Regions from separate parts of the Leucobacter muris genome, predicted to be linked through region 2. Evidence: predicted binding sites of a transcription regulator. Region 2 holds the regulator's gene; the other holds the start of a gene.
What was found. Region 2 encodes HspR, which represses chaperone genes until heat shock. Its sites were predicted from a motif close to AAGTTGAGTCNNNNNGACTCAACTT; they were not measured.
Positions count from the first base shown of each region.

Region 1: Leucomu_RS11115 (Hsp20/alpha crystallin family protein) is a predicted target of HspR. The motif match lies at 4,202-4,226, and genes of this name have one in related genera.

Region 1 is NZ_CP035037.1:2,382,847-2,389,045, forward strand. Features, by position in the region: gene Leucomu_RS11100 (ATP-binding cassette domain-containing protein) at 1-364, shown strand, start outside; gene Leucomu_RS11105 (carboxylate-amine ligase) at 473-1,579, opposite strand; gene Leucomu_RS11110 (bifunctional alpha,alpha-trehalose-phosphate synthase (UDP-forming)/trehalose-phosphatase) at 1,715-4,012, opposite strand; gene Leucomu_RS11115 (Hsp20/alpha crystallin family protein) at 4,265-4,735, shown strand; gene Leucomu_RS11120 (hypothetical protein) at 4,811-5,038, opposite strand; gene Leucomu_RS11125 (dihydrofolate reductase family protein) at 5,262-5,909, shown strand; gene Leucomu_RS11130 (ABC transporter permease) at 6,012-6,199, opposite strand, start outside.
Region 2 is NZ_CP035037.1:2,843,473-2,849,671, forward strand. Features, by position in the region: gene Leucomu_RS13285 (helix-turn-helix domain-containing protein) at 52-375, shown strand; gene Leucomu_RS13290 (class I SAM-dependent methyltransferase) at 421-1,575, opposite strand; gene Leucomu_RS13295 (heat shock protein transcriptional repressor HspR) at 1,563-1,985, opposite strand; gene Leucomu_RS13300 (DnaJ C-terminal domain-containing protein) at 2,005-2,967, opposite strand; gene Leucomu_RS13305 (nucleotide exchange factor GrpE) at 2,960-3,568, opposite strand; gene dnaK (molecular chaperone DnaK) at 3,571-5,418, opposite strand; gene Leucomu_RS13315 (MFS transporter) at 5,653-6,199, shown strand, end outside.

The DNA.
Region 1 (6,199 bases), 460 kb from region 2:
CGGGCTCGGCCCCGAGTACCTGCATCGCCGACCCGCGACGCTCTCGGGCGGTCAGCGACAGCGCATCGCGATCGCGCGAGCCCTCGCCGCAGAACCCGACGTGCTCGTCTGCGACGAACCGGTGTCGGCGCTCGACGTGACCACGCAGGCCGGCATCCTGCGACTGCTGCGGGATCTGCAGGAGCGGCGCGGCGTCTCGCTCGTGTTCGTCTCGCACGATCTCGCGGCGGTGCGCACCGTGTGCGACCGCGTGCTCATCATGCGCGACGGGCGCGTGGTCGAGTCGGGTGAGACGGAGCGGGTGTTCGCGGATCCGGGCGACCCCTTCACGCGGGAGCTCATCGCGAGCGCGACCGCCGACTAGAGACCCGTGCTTCCGAGATGCGGAGCGTCGGATTGCCGGTTCATCATCTCGACGAGCAGCGGTTCAGCGCCCCGCATCTCGAAGAGGGGCGGGCGGGTGCCCGGACCCTCAGGCCGGCTCGACGCGCGAGCTGTCCCGGTAGAGCCGGATGAGGCCCTCGAGGCCGTCGTCCTCGAACCGTTCGAGCTGGCGGCGGGCCGGGCCGCCGGTGCGGCGCAGGCGCTCGACGTAGCCCCGCACGCACTCGAGGTCGTCGGTGCGGCGCAGCTCGGCTTCCACCCCCGAGACCATGCGCTCGAGGGTGTCGAAGGCGGGCTCGGAGCGCGCGGTGGTCGGGTCGATGAGGTCGGCGCCGAGGCCGTCGCGCGCCGCCATCCAGATCGCGCCGTTCACGAGCCCCGGGGTCGCGCGCGGCCGCGGCGTGCCCGCCTCGGCGTCGCTCAGGGCGCGCTCCACGAGGGCGCGCACGAGCACCGCGAAGCAGACGGCGTCCTCGGCCTCCAGCTGCGCATCGGCGATGCGCAGCTCCATCGTCGGGTAGTTCTGGGAGAGCCGAGCCAGCCAGGTCACCACCCCAGAGTCGAGCAGCACGCCGCTGTCGACGAGCTGTTCGACGGCACGGGCGTAGTCGTCGCCGCTCTCGAAGTCGGGCGGGAACCCGGCCACCGGCCACGACATGTTCATGATGTGGCGCCAGCGCGCGAAGCCCGTCGGCTCGCCGCACCAGAGCGGGGAGTTCGCGGTCATCGCGAGCAGCGCCGGCGCCCACGGCGCCAGCCGGGCGAGCACCTCGACCCCGGCGTCGGGAGACGGGATCTCGACGTGCACGTGCGTGCCGGTGACGTACTGGTAGGCCGCGGCGTTCCTCAGCTGCGCGTCGAGCTCGCGGTACCGTGACTTCGGCGTGACGGTTCCGGCCGCGTCGCCGCCGACGGGCGGCAGGCCGCTGCCTGCCAGCACGATGCCGCGATCCGCGGCCTCACGCGACAGCGCGCTGCGAAAGCCCGTGAGCGTGTCGAGCGCTTCCTCGGCGGTGCGGCACACCGGGGTGGCGGTCTCGAGCTGACTCGAGAAGAATTCGCGCTCGGCGGGGGCCACCGAGTTCGGGGCCGAGCGCACGAGCTCGGCGGCGAGGTCGGTCGGGGCGCCGTGCTCGACGTCGAGCAGCAGGTATTCTTCCTCGACCCCGAAGCTGCGGAACTCATCGGCTGCCATGTGGCCCTCCTTCGCGTTCAGCCGGCGCGGCGCGCCCCGGCTTGGAGTTCGAGCGTAGAGCGTCCGGGGCGCGGTGTCACCGGGGTTGATTTCGCAGGCGGGCAACCGATAGGCGGCCGTGACCCGAAGCCGGGCTTACTCGGAGCCGATGATGATGCCGGTGCGCAGTTCGGCGAGCAGCGCGAGCACCGCCGTGGCGGTCTCGGGATCCGGCACGCGCTCCACCGCGGCCGTCGCGCCGTCTCCCACCTTGATGCCCAGGTCGTCGTGGCCCAGCGAGGTGAACACGTCCTCGTCGGTGACGTCGTCGCCGAGGAACAGCACGGGCGCGTTCGGCAGTGCCGCGCGGATGCTGCGCAGCACCGATCCCTTGTTCGAGTCGCGCACCGAGAACTCACGCACCTGCTTGCCCTCGCGCACGTGCATCTCGGCCGCGAGCCCCAGCTCGACGGCGGCGGCCATCAGCTCGTCCGCCTGCTCGGAATCGGCCACCTGGCGCGTGTGCACCGCGATCCCGAACGGCTTGCGCTCCAGACGCACCCCCGGCTCGCCGCCCAGCACGCGCTCGAAGCGGCGCGCGATCCGCTGCAGGCGCTCGTGCTCCTCATCGGTGAGCGGGCTGCCGAGCGGCGGCGCCTCCCCGGCGCCGGCGACGGCGCCGACGTCGAGCCCCGTCAGCTCGGAGCCGTGCGAGCCCGACACGATCCAGCCCTCGCTCTGCAGTCCGGTCTCGGCGAGCCCCTCGAGCGAGCGGCCCGTCAGCACCGCGACGTAGGTGTCGGGCGCACTGCGCAGCACCTCGAGCGCTTGACGCGCCCGGGGCAGGATCCGCGCGTCCTGCGGCCGGGGCACGATGGGCGCGAGCGTGCCGTCGAAGTCGCTCGCCACGATGAGCTGCGGGAGCGCGGCGAGGCGCCGCACCCGGTCGTCGATGCTGCGCGGCACGAACGCCGTGCTGACCTGGATCGGCTCGGTGCGGTGCCCGGTCTGGCTGGGGCGCTGCGACTCGGCGGCCGCGCGAACCGCGCCCAGGTAGCCCGTCGCCCAGTGCGCCACGTCGTTGTCGTAGACGGTGCGCCGCAGCGAGCGCATCCGTCGGCGCTGCTCCTCGCGCGGCATGTGCGCGGCGCGCACGATCGCGGCTTTGAGCCCCTCGATGTCGTGGGGGTTGACGAGCAGCGCGTCGCGCAGTTCGTCGGCCGCGCCCGCGAACTCGCTCAGCACCAGCACCCCCTGCTCGTCGGCCCGGCACGCCACGTACTCCTTCGCCACGAGGTTCATGCCGTCGCGCAGCGGTGTGACGAGCAGCACGTCGGCCGCGAGGTAGAGGGCCACCATCTCGTCGCGGGTGTGTCCGCGGTGCAGGTAGACGAGCGGCGCGTGCCCGATCGAGCCGTGCTCGCCGTTGATGCGCCCCACCGTGAGCTCGACCTCGTCACGCAGCTGCCGGTAGGCGTCGACGCGTTCGCGGCTCGGGCTCGCGACCTGCACGAACACGATGTCGGCGGGGTCGATCTCACCGTCGCCGAGCAGCTCGTCGAACGCCTTGAGGCGGTGGCGGATGCCCTTCGTGTAGTCGAGCCGGTCGACGCCCAGCATGACCGTCTTGGGGTTGCCGAGCTCGGCGCGGATCTCCCGCGCGCGCTGCTGGATCTCGGGGCGGGCGGCGACCTCGGCGAAGGCTGCGGCGTCGATCGAGATCGGGAACTCCTGGGCGAGCACCGTGCGCGACGGATGGTCGGCGGTGCCGGGTACGACGATCGTATTGCCGAGGGCGGGCACCCGGGTGAAGCGCTCGGCGGTCATGCGGAAGGCGACCGCGTCGGTGACCTGCTGGAACCCGATCACGTCGGCGCCGAGCAGCCCCTCGACGACGCTCTTGCGCCACGGCAGCTGTGCGAAGAGGCGGCTCGGCGGGAACGGGATGTGCAGGAAGAACGCGATCGTGAGGTCGGGGCGCAGTTCGCGCAGCATGGCGGGCACGAGCTGCAGCTGGTAGTCGTGCACCCACACGATCGCTCCCCGCGCGGCCTGCTCGGCGACGCGCTCCGCGAACCGCTGGTTCACCCGACGGTAGCGGTCCCACCACACGCGGTGGAAGTCGGGGCGCGCGATCACGTCGTGGTAGAGCGGCCACAGCGTGCCGTTCGAGAAGCCCTCGTAGTAGAGCTCGATGTCGTCTTCGCTGAGTTCGACGGGGGCGAGGCGCATCGATCCGATCTCGAAGGGCTCGAGCTGCTCGTCGGCGGCGCCGACCCACCCGACCCAGAGGCAGCCGAGCTGCTCGACGATGGGCGCGACGGCGGTGACGAGCCCCCCGGGCGAGGTGCGCCAGGAGGTCGATCCGTCGCTCGCGACCACGCGGTCGACGGGAAGTCGATTGGAAACCATGACGAGCTCGCGACCGCCCGTCATGTCCTGCATTTCGGTCATGGCACCCCCTGCGACTCTGTGTTCGCAGTCTAACGAGCGCGGGTCACGGTTCGCTGCCCATTGCGGCTCGGGATCGCGCGATGATAGGCGCCCACGCACCCGGGAGAGGATCCGTCCTCACCCGCCGGCTCGTTTGCCCTCAGCGAACGCCTCTTAGCACTCCCACCTCGAGAGTGCTAATCTACAAGCAGGTTGAGTCGCATCGACTCAACTTTCGAACTCCGTATCGCCAGATGAGAGAAAGGTGCGAACATGGCAAGCTACAACCCCCTCCGCGACGTGGAACGCCTCGCCGACGTGCTGCTCAGCGAACCGCTCCGCGGCCCCCGGCAGATGCCGATGGATCTCTATCGCGATGGCGACCACTACCTGCTGACGGCAGACCTCCCCGGCATGGATCCCGGCTCCGTCGACATCGACGTGGACGGGCAGCTCCTCACGATCCGAGCCGAGCGCACCCTGCCCGACGCCGAGAACGTGAAGTGGATCACCCGCGAGCGCACCGCCGGCAGCTTCCTGCGCCAGCTGAGCCTGGGCCAGGGCATCGACACCGAACGCATCAGCGCCAGCTACGACAACGGGGTCCTGTGCGTCACGATCCCGGTCAGCGAGCGCGCGAAGCCGCGCAAGGTGGAGGTCATGACCGGCGGAGCCGGCGAGACGCCGCAGACCATTCAGGCCTCCGATCCCACCCCCGCGCAGCTGGAGAACAGTCCGGCCTAAGCGCGAGGCACACGAACGAGGGCTCCGCGCCCGCTCTCTTCGAGCGGACGCGGAGCCCTCGTCGTTCAGCGGCGGTCAGTCGACGGTGGTCCGAGGCTCCTGCGGCTGCTGCCATCGCTCGTCGTCGGTGACGTCGCGGGCGGCGTCCACCTCGCCCCGCCCCGTCTCCTGGGACGGCTCGCCACCGGGCTCACCGCCCGCCCCGGCCGCGGACTCGGCGTCCGATCCGGTGTTCGTCTTCTCGACGACCTCCTCGGCGCGCTCGGCGCCCTCCTCGACCGCGCGCGGCATCTGCTCGTCCATGGTGCCCTCCTCCTCATGATGCGTCGTCTCTCCAGACTGCGCCCGCGGCGCCGGGCCTTCCAGGGGTGGCGCGACCGGGCACGATCATCTAACCTGCGAGTGCGCCACCCGAGCACACGACCCCCGGTTCGCACCGGGCTTCGAGGATTCGCCTGGCGACGGCAACCGCCCGACACCCACGACCCGGGATCGGCTCGGGATCGCACGAGCCTCTGGAGGGGTCATGGTCCGCACTCGCGTGCACAATCAGTTCGTATCGCTCGACGGCTACTCGGCCGGAGAGTACGTGACGTTCGATCAGCCGATCGGAGACGCCAGCCGTCTCTTCGGGTGGTTCGACGGCCGCGTCATCGAGGGGGTGCACCGGGTGCAGGAGCCGGTCACCCTCGACCGGGCGCTGTTCAGCATGTGGGGACAGGGCATCGGCGCCGAGATCATGGGCCGCCGCAAGTTCGGCCCGCAGCAGGGGCCATGGCCGGACGACGGCTGGCGCGGCTGGTGGGGCGAGCAACCGCCCTTCAAGACGCCCTGCTTCGTACTCACCCACCACCCGCGCGAGCAGATGGTGTTCGAGAACGGCACGAGCTTCCACTTCGTCGACGACACCCCCGAAGAGGTGCTGCGCCGGGCGAAGGAGGCCGCGGACGGCCTCGACGTGCGCATCGGGGGCGGCCCGACCACCGTGCGGCAGTTCCTGCGCGCAGATCTCATCGACTTCATGCACCTGGTGATCGTGCCGATCACACTGGGGCGCGGGGTGAGCCTGTGGCACGATGTCACGGGCTTCGAGGATCGCTTCGCCCTCGAGTCGGTCAGCAGTTCGAGCGGTCTCACGCATCAGCTCTGGAACCGGAGGAGCACGGGGTCGTAACCCGGCGCCTCGGGGACCCGGCTGCGCAGGGCGCTGCTGGGCGGTCCGCCGGGGCGCCCAGCTGCAGCGCGGCCGCGCCGCCGTGCCGCAGTGCCGCTCGCTCTACGGCGTGCGTCGGCGCAGGGTCAGCGCGGCCAGACCGAGCGCGACCAGCGTCACTGCGCCGATCACGATCAGCGGCCCGCCCAGCTCCCAGCCCACGTCGCCGCGGGTCACCGCGTTTACCGCGTCGATCGCGTAGCTGAGGGGCAGCCAGTCCGAGACCGCGTGCAGCGGGTCGGGCATGCGAT
Region 2 (6,199 bases):
CAGTGCGTCTGCGCTCTGGTGATCGACGCATGAGGCGAGCACGCTGGATCGGTGCCCAACATCCACTCGGAAGCCGCGCTGAAGATCGGCCGTCGCGTACGCGAGGTGCGGCATCGACTCGGCATCTCGCTCGAGGATCTCGGCGAGCTCTCCGAGATCAGCTGGACGAGCATCGGCAAGATCGAGCGCGGCGTCTCCAGCCCCACGGCCGAGACCCTCGTGCGCCTCGCGACCGCACTCGAAGTCGACCCGGGCAGCTTCCTCTCGGGCCTGACCGCCGACGACTACGGCGCCCGCCTGCACCAGCTCTCGGCCCGGGATCTCATCAGGGCGCGGGCCGAGCAGGGCCGCGGACGGCGCCGGCGCAAAGCCTGAAGGGGGCCCGCAACCGGCCCGACCGGAGCCGTCAGGCCGGCCGTCTCAGCGCAGCGTCGCCGACAGCACCGTGAAGGTGCGATCGCGGGCGACCTCGCGCACGGGCCCGACCTCGCGCTCCACGAGCGATCGATAGCGCAGGTGCGAGTTGAAGACGAGTCGCAGCTCGCCGCCCGGCGCCAGCGCACGACGGCACGCGCGGATCAGGCGGTGGGCCACGCCGGCGTGCACCGTCGATCCCGTGTGGAAGGGCGGATTGAGCAGGATCAGCTCGGCCCACCCGTCGGGCACGGCGTCGAGCGCGTCGGCGCGGTGGATCGCGACGCGATCCGCCACCCCGGCCTCCATCGCGGTGAGCCGCGTCGCCGCGACGGCCGCGGTCGACTGATCGGTGGCGGCCACCCGTGCCGCCGACCACCGCAGCGCGGCCGAGACGGCGAGCACCCCGTTGCCGCAGCCGAGATCGACCACCCGCGCGGGTCCAGCCCCGCCGTCCGGCGAGCCGCCGCCGGCCTGCGCGTCGCCGAGACCCTCGAGCAGCAGCCGGCTGCCGTGGTCGAGCGTCGCGCCGCCGAAGGTGGTCCCGAACGCCGCGACGCGGAACGCGAGCGCCGGGTCGGAGCCCCAGCGCGGAAACGGCGCCGGCCCCGCGTCCCGCGGCCCGCTCGCGGTCAGCACTCGGGCCTTGCGCCGCCCCAGCCCTGCAGAGACCTCTCCGAAGTATCGGCCGAGCACGCCGTTCTGCGCGACGGTCATGTGCTTCACCCGGCCGCCCGCGTACACGCGCACGCCGGGGTGCGCCCAGCGCGCGATCGACCAGGCGATCTCGTCGAGCGCGTCGAGTCCCCGAGGCAGCTGCAGCAGCACGAGCCGTGCACCCCGCAGCAGCGACTCGTCGAGCGGGTGCGAGGCGTGCAGGCCCGCGAACCCGAGGCGCTCCGCGTTCGCCTGCAGCGCGAGCTCGCCGAGCAGCGGGTCCTGGTGCACGCGGATCGCCCGCGCTCCGAGCACCGCGGCGCCCAGGGTCAGCGCCCCGTGGCGGTCGCCGATCACGACGACGTCGCCGTCGCCCGCCTCCCGCAGCTCGGCGGCTGCGGTATCGAGGATCAGCTCGTCGGCGGCGTCGTACGCCTGCAACTCGGGGGCGTCGAAGTCGGGATGTCGCGAGAGGCGCGCGAAGAGCTCGGCTACGGCTTCCACACGACGACCTCGGCGTTGCGGCGCACGCGGGTGCCGCGACGCAGCGTGATCACCTCGCCGCCCGCGGCGCCCGCGGCGAACACGCGCCGCTCGGGTCGCTGCAGCCGCTCCTCGGCGAGGGCGTGCTCGAGGTCTCGCACGCGATCCTCGAGCTCGCGCACGCGATCCTCGAGGTGCAGCACCCGCCGGATCCCCTCGAGACTGAGCCCCTCGGCCGAGAGCCGCGAGACCTCGCGCAGCCGCGCCACGTCGTGCAGGGAGTACCGGCGGGTGTTGCCGCGGGTGCGCTGCGGCGACACGAGCCCGATGCGGTCGTATTGGCGCAGGGTCTGCGGGTGCATCTCGGCGAGTTCGGCCGCGGCGGCGATCGCGAACACGGGGGTGTAGCGATCCATCTGCGGTTCTGCCATGCGACTCACCTTCCTCGGGTCAGCCCCGGGCGCGCGACAGGAGATCCTCGCGCGGATTCTCCTGGGGCTCCACCTGTCGGAACGCCTCGAGGGCTTCGCGGGCCTGCTCCGAGAGGTGCGACGGCACGACCACCTGCACCTCGGCGAGCAGGTCGCCGGTGCCCTTGGAGCTCTTCACTCCGCGGCCCTTGACCCGCAGCACCCGGCCGCTGGGCGTGCCCGGCTGCACCTTGAGGCGCACGGGATCGCCGCCGAGCGTGGGCACCTCGACGGTGCCTCCGAGCGCGGCCTCCGAGAAGGTGATCGGCAGCTTGAGGCGGAGGTTCTGCCCGTCGCGCTCGAAGACCGGGTGCTTGCGCACGCTCACCGTGAGGATGATGTCGCCCGACGGCCCGCCGTTGGGGCTGGGATCGCCCTTTCCGCGCACCTTGATCTTCTGCCCGTCCGAGACGCCGGCCGGGATCTTGACCTTGACGGCCCCGTTCGGGGTCTGCAGCGTGACGGTCTTGCCCTGCACCGCGGTCTCGAAGTCGAGTGTGGTCGTGGCCTGGATGTCGCGCCCCGGCTGCGGCCCGCTGGGGCCGCCGCCGAACAGGTTGAAGATGTCCTCGTAGTTCTGCCCGCCCTGCGGGAAGCCGCCCTGGTAGCTGAAGTTCGCGCCGCCGCGACCGCCGCCGAACATGCCTCCGAAGATGTCCTCGAAGCCCTGCGCGCCGCCACCGCCCGCGGTGAAGCGGGCGCCGCCGGCGCCCATGGCGCGGATCTGGTCGTACTCGGCTCGCTGCTCCTTGTCGGAGAGCACCGAGTAGGCCTCGCTGATCTCCTTGAACTTCGCCTCGGCGACCGTGTCACCCGGGTTGGAGTCCGGATGGTACTTGCGGGCGAGCTTGCGGTAGGTCTTCTTCAGCTCGGCATCGCTCGCGTCCTTCGAGACGCCGAGGACGGCGTAGAAGTCTTTCTCGAGCCAATCCTGACTAGCCATCTGCCCTCACCGCCACCGCTACCTTGGCGGGGCGCAGCTCGACGTCGCCGACGCGGTACCCCCGCTCGATCACGTCCAGTACCGTCTGCTGCTCCGTGCCGGGAACCGGCACCTGGGCGATGGCCTCGTGCAGCTGCGGGTCGAAGGGCTCGCCCTTCTCGCCGTGGCTCTCGACGCCGAGGCGCTCCATGGTGCCGCGGATCTTCTGGGCGATCGTGGCGAACGCGGAGCCCTCCACGAGGTCGCCGTGCTGCTCGGCGCGATCGAGGTCGTCGAGCACGGTGAGCAGCGGGGTGACCGCCGCCGCGACGGCGCGCTGCTTCTCGAGCTGGGCGTTGGCCTCGGTGCGCTTGCGGTAGTTCGCGTACTCCGCGCTGAGACGGCGCAGATCCTCGAGGTAGGGGTGCTCCTCCGCAGGGGCGCCCTCGGCCTCGTCGGCCGTCTTCGCGTCGGAGCTCTGCTCAGCGTTCAGGATGTCGTCGACGGTGAACCCGTCTTCCTGCGGCACGGGGCCGGAGGCGTTCGCCTCCGGCCCCGTCGTCGCAGGAACATCGTCGCTGTTGGGGTCTTCGCCCGGCGTGCGCTGTTCCTGATCCGCCATGGTTACTTCTGCTCCTCGTCCTCGACGACCTCGGCGTCCACCACGTCGTCGTCGTTCGACTCCCCGGAGCCGGCGTCGGTCGTGGGCTGCTCGGCCTGGGCGGCCGCGTAGATCGCCTCGCCGAGCTTGGTCTGGCTCTGGCCCAGCTTGTCGGCGGCCGTCTTCACGGCATCGTCGTCATCGCCGGCCAGTGCCTGCTTCAGCGCGTCGAGGTCGCCCTGCACCTCGGTCTTGACGTCGTCGGGAAGCTTGTCCTCGTTCTCGGAGATGAGCTTCTCGACCGAGTAGGCCAGCTGCTCGGCGTTGTTGCGCTGCTCGGCGGACTCGCGGCGCTTCTTGTCCTCGGACGCGTGCTCCTCGGCCTCGCGCACCATGCGCTCGATGTCCTCCTTGGAGAGCGTCGAGCCGCCGGAGATGGTGATCGTCTGCTCCTTGCCCGTGCCCTTGTCCTTCGCGGAGACCTGCACGATGCCGTTGGCGTCGATGTCGAAGGTCACCTCGATCTGGGGGATGCCGCGGGGCGCGGGAGCGATGCCGGTGAGCTCGAACGTGCCCAGGTTCTTGTTGTCGCGAGTGAACTCGCGCTCGCCCTGGAAGACCTGGATCGCCACCGAGGGCTGGTTGTCCTCGGCCGTGGTGAAGGTCTCGCTGCGCTTCGTGGGGATGGCGGTGTTGCGCTCGATCAGCTTCGTCATGATGCCGCCCTTGGTCTCGATGCCGAGGCTCAGAGGGGTCACGTCGATGAGCAGCACGTCCTTGCGCTCGCCCTTCAGCACGCCGGCCTGCAGGGCCGCGCCCACGGCGACGACCTCATCGGGGTTGACGCCCTTGTTGGGCTCCTTGCCGCCGGTGAGCTTCTTCACCAGCTCGGTGACGGCGGGCATGCGGGTCGAGCCGCCGACGAGCACCACGTGGGCGATGTCGGAGACCTTGACGCCGGCTTCCTTGATCACGTCTTCGAAGGGCTTGCGGGTGCGCTCGAGCAGATCCTTGGTCAGGTCCTCGAACTTGGCGCGGGTGAGCGTCTCGTCGAGGTTGGCGGGGCCGTTCTCGGTGAGCGAGAGGTAGGGGAGCTGGATCTGGGTGCTCGTCGAGTTCGAGAGCTCCTTCTTGGCCTGCTCCGCGGCCTCCTTGAGGCGCTGCAGCGCGATCTTGTCATTCGAGACGTCGACGCCGGTCGAGGCCTTGAACTGCTCGGCGAGCCAGTTGACGATGCGCTGATCCCAGTCGTCGCCGCCGAGGCGGTTGTCGCCGGCGGTGGCGCGCACCTGGATGGTCGAGAAGTCGTCGTCCTTGCCCACCTCGAGCAGCGAGACGTCGAAGGTGCCGCCGCCGAGGTCGAAGACGAGGATGAGCTCGTCTTCCTTGCCCTTGTCGAGGCCGTAGGCGAGGGCCGCGGCGGTGGGCTCGTTGATGATGCGGAGCACGTTGAGGCCCGCGATCTCACCGGCCTCCTTGGTGGCCTGGCGCTCGGCGTCGTTGAAGTAGGCGGGCACGGTGATGACCGCGTCGGTCACCTTGTCGCCGAGGTAGGTCTCGGCGTCGCGCTTCAGCTTCATGAGCGTGCGGGCGCTGATCTCCTGCGCCGTGTAGCGCTTGCCGTCGATCTCATCGCTCTTCCAGTCGGTGCCCATGTGGCGCTTGACCGAGGCGATGGTGCGGTCGACGTTGGTGACGGCCTGGCGCTTCGCGGTCTCGCCGACGAGCACCTCTCCGTCCTTGGTGAATGCGACGATCGACGGGGTCGTGCGGAACCCCTCGGCGTTCGCGATGACGGTGGGCTCGCCGCCCTCGAGCACGGCGACCACCGAGTTGGTGGTGCCGAGATCGATGCCTACTGCACGTGACATGTGTTCTCCTTACGGTTGCTGTTCCGGATCCGCTCCCCCGATCCGGAGGTGGCATCCGCGGCCTTGCGCTCAGGGCCGACCAGTCGGGCCAGACCTTGAGCCTGATGCACTCAAGTTTACTCGAGGCCACCTCGCCGTCAAGCCCGTCCGGGTAAACTTGAGCCGAACACACTCAACTCTCAGGGTTCACCCGGCGCCTCCCTCGTGTTTCCCTCGATCGAGTACAGTGACCACATGAGCGACATCGCCTCAGATCCCGCGCTGCACGAGAACCACCTGCACGATCCGCAGGCTCCGGGCGTCAAGAAGCGCACGATATTCGCCTGGTCGCTGTGGGACTGGGGATCCGCCGCATTCCAGGCGGTCGTCACCACCTTCGTCTTCACCGTCTACATCACCTCGTCCGCCTTCGGCCCCGAGGAGCAGACCTCGGTCGCCCTCGGCACCACGCTCTCGATCGCGGGCGTCGCCGTCGCGCTCTTCGCGCCGCTCTTCGGGCGCCTCACCGACGCCACCGGCCACCGCAAGCACTCGCTCGCGGTGACGACGGGCATCGTCATCGCCTGCACCGCGCTCATGGTGCTCGTCGCCCCCTCCCCCGACTACTTCATGCTCGGGCTGGTGCTGCTCGCGATCGGCAACATCGCCTTCGAGTTCGCGAGCGTCAACTACTACTCGATGCTCACCCAGCTGTCGACGACCCGCAACGTGGGCCGCGTCTCCGGCTTCGGCTGGGGCATGGGCTACCTCGGCGGCATCGTACTGCTCACCATCGTGCTCG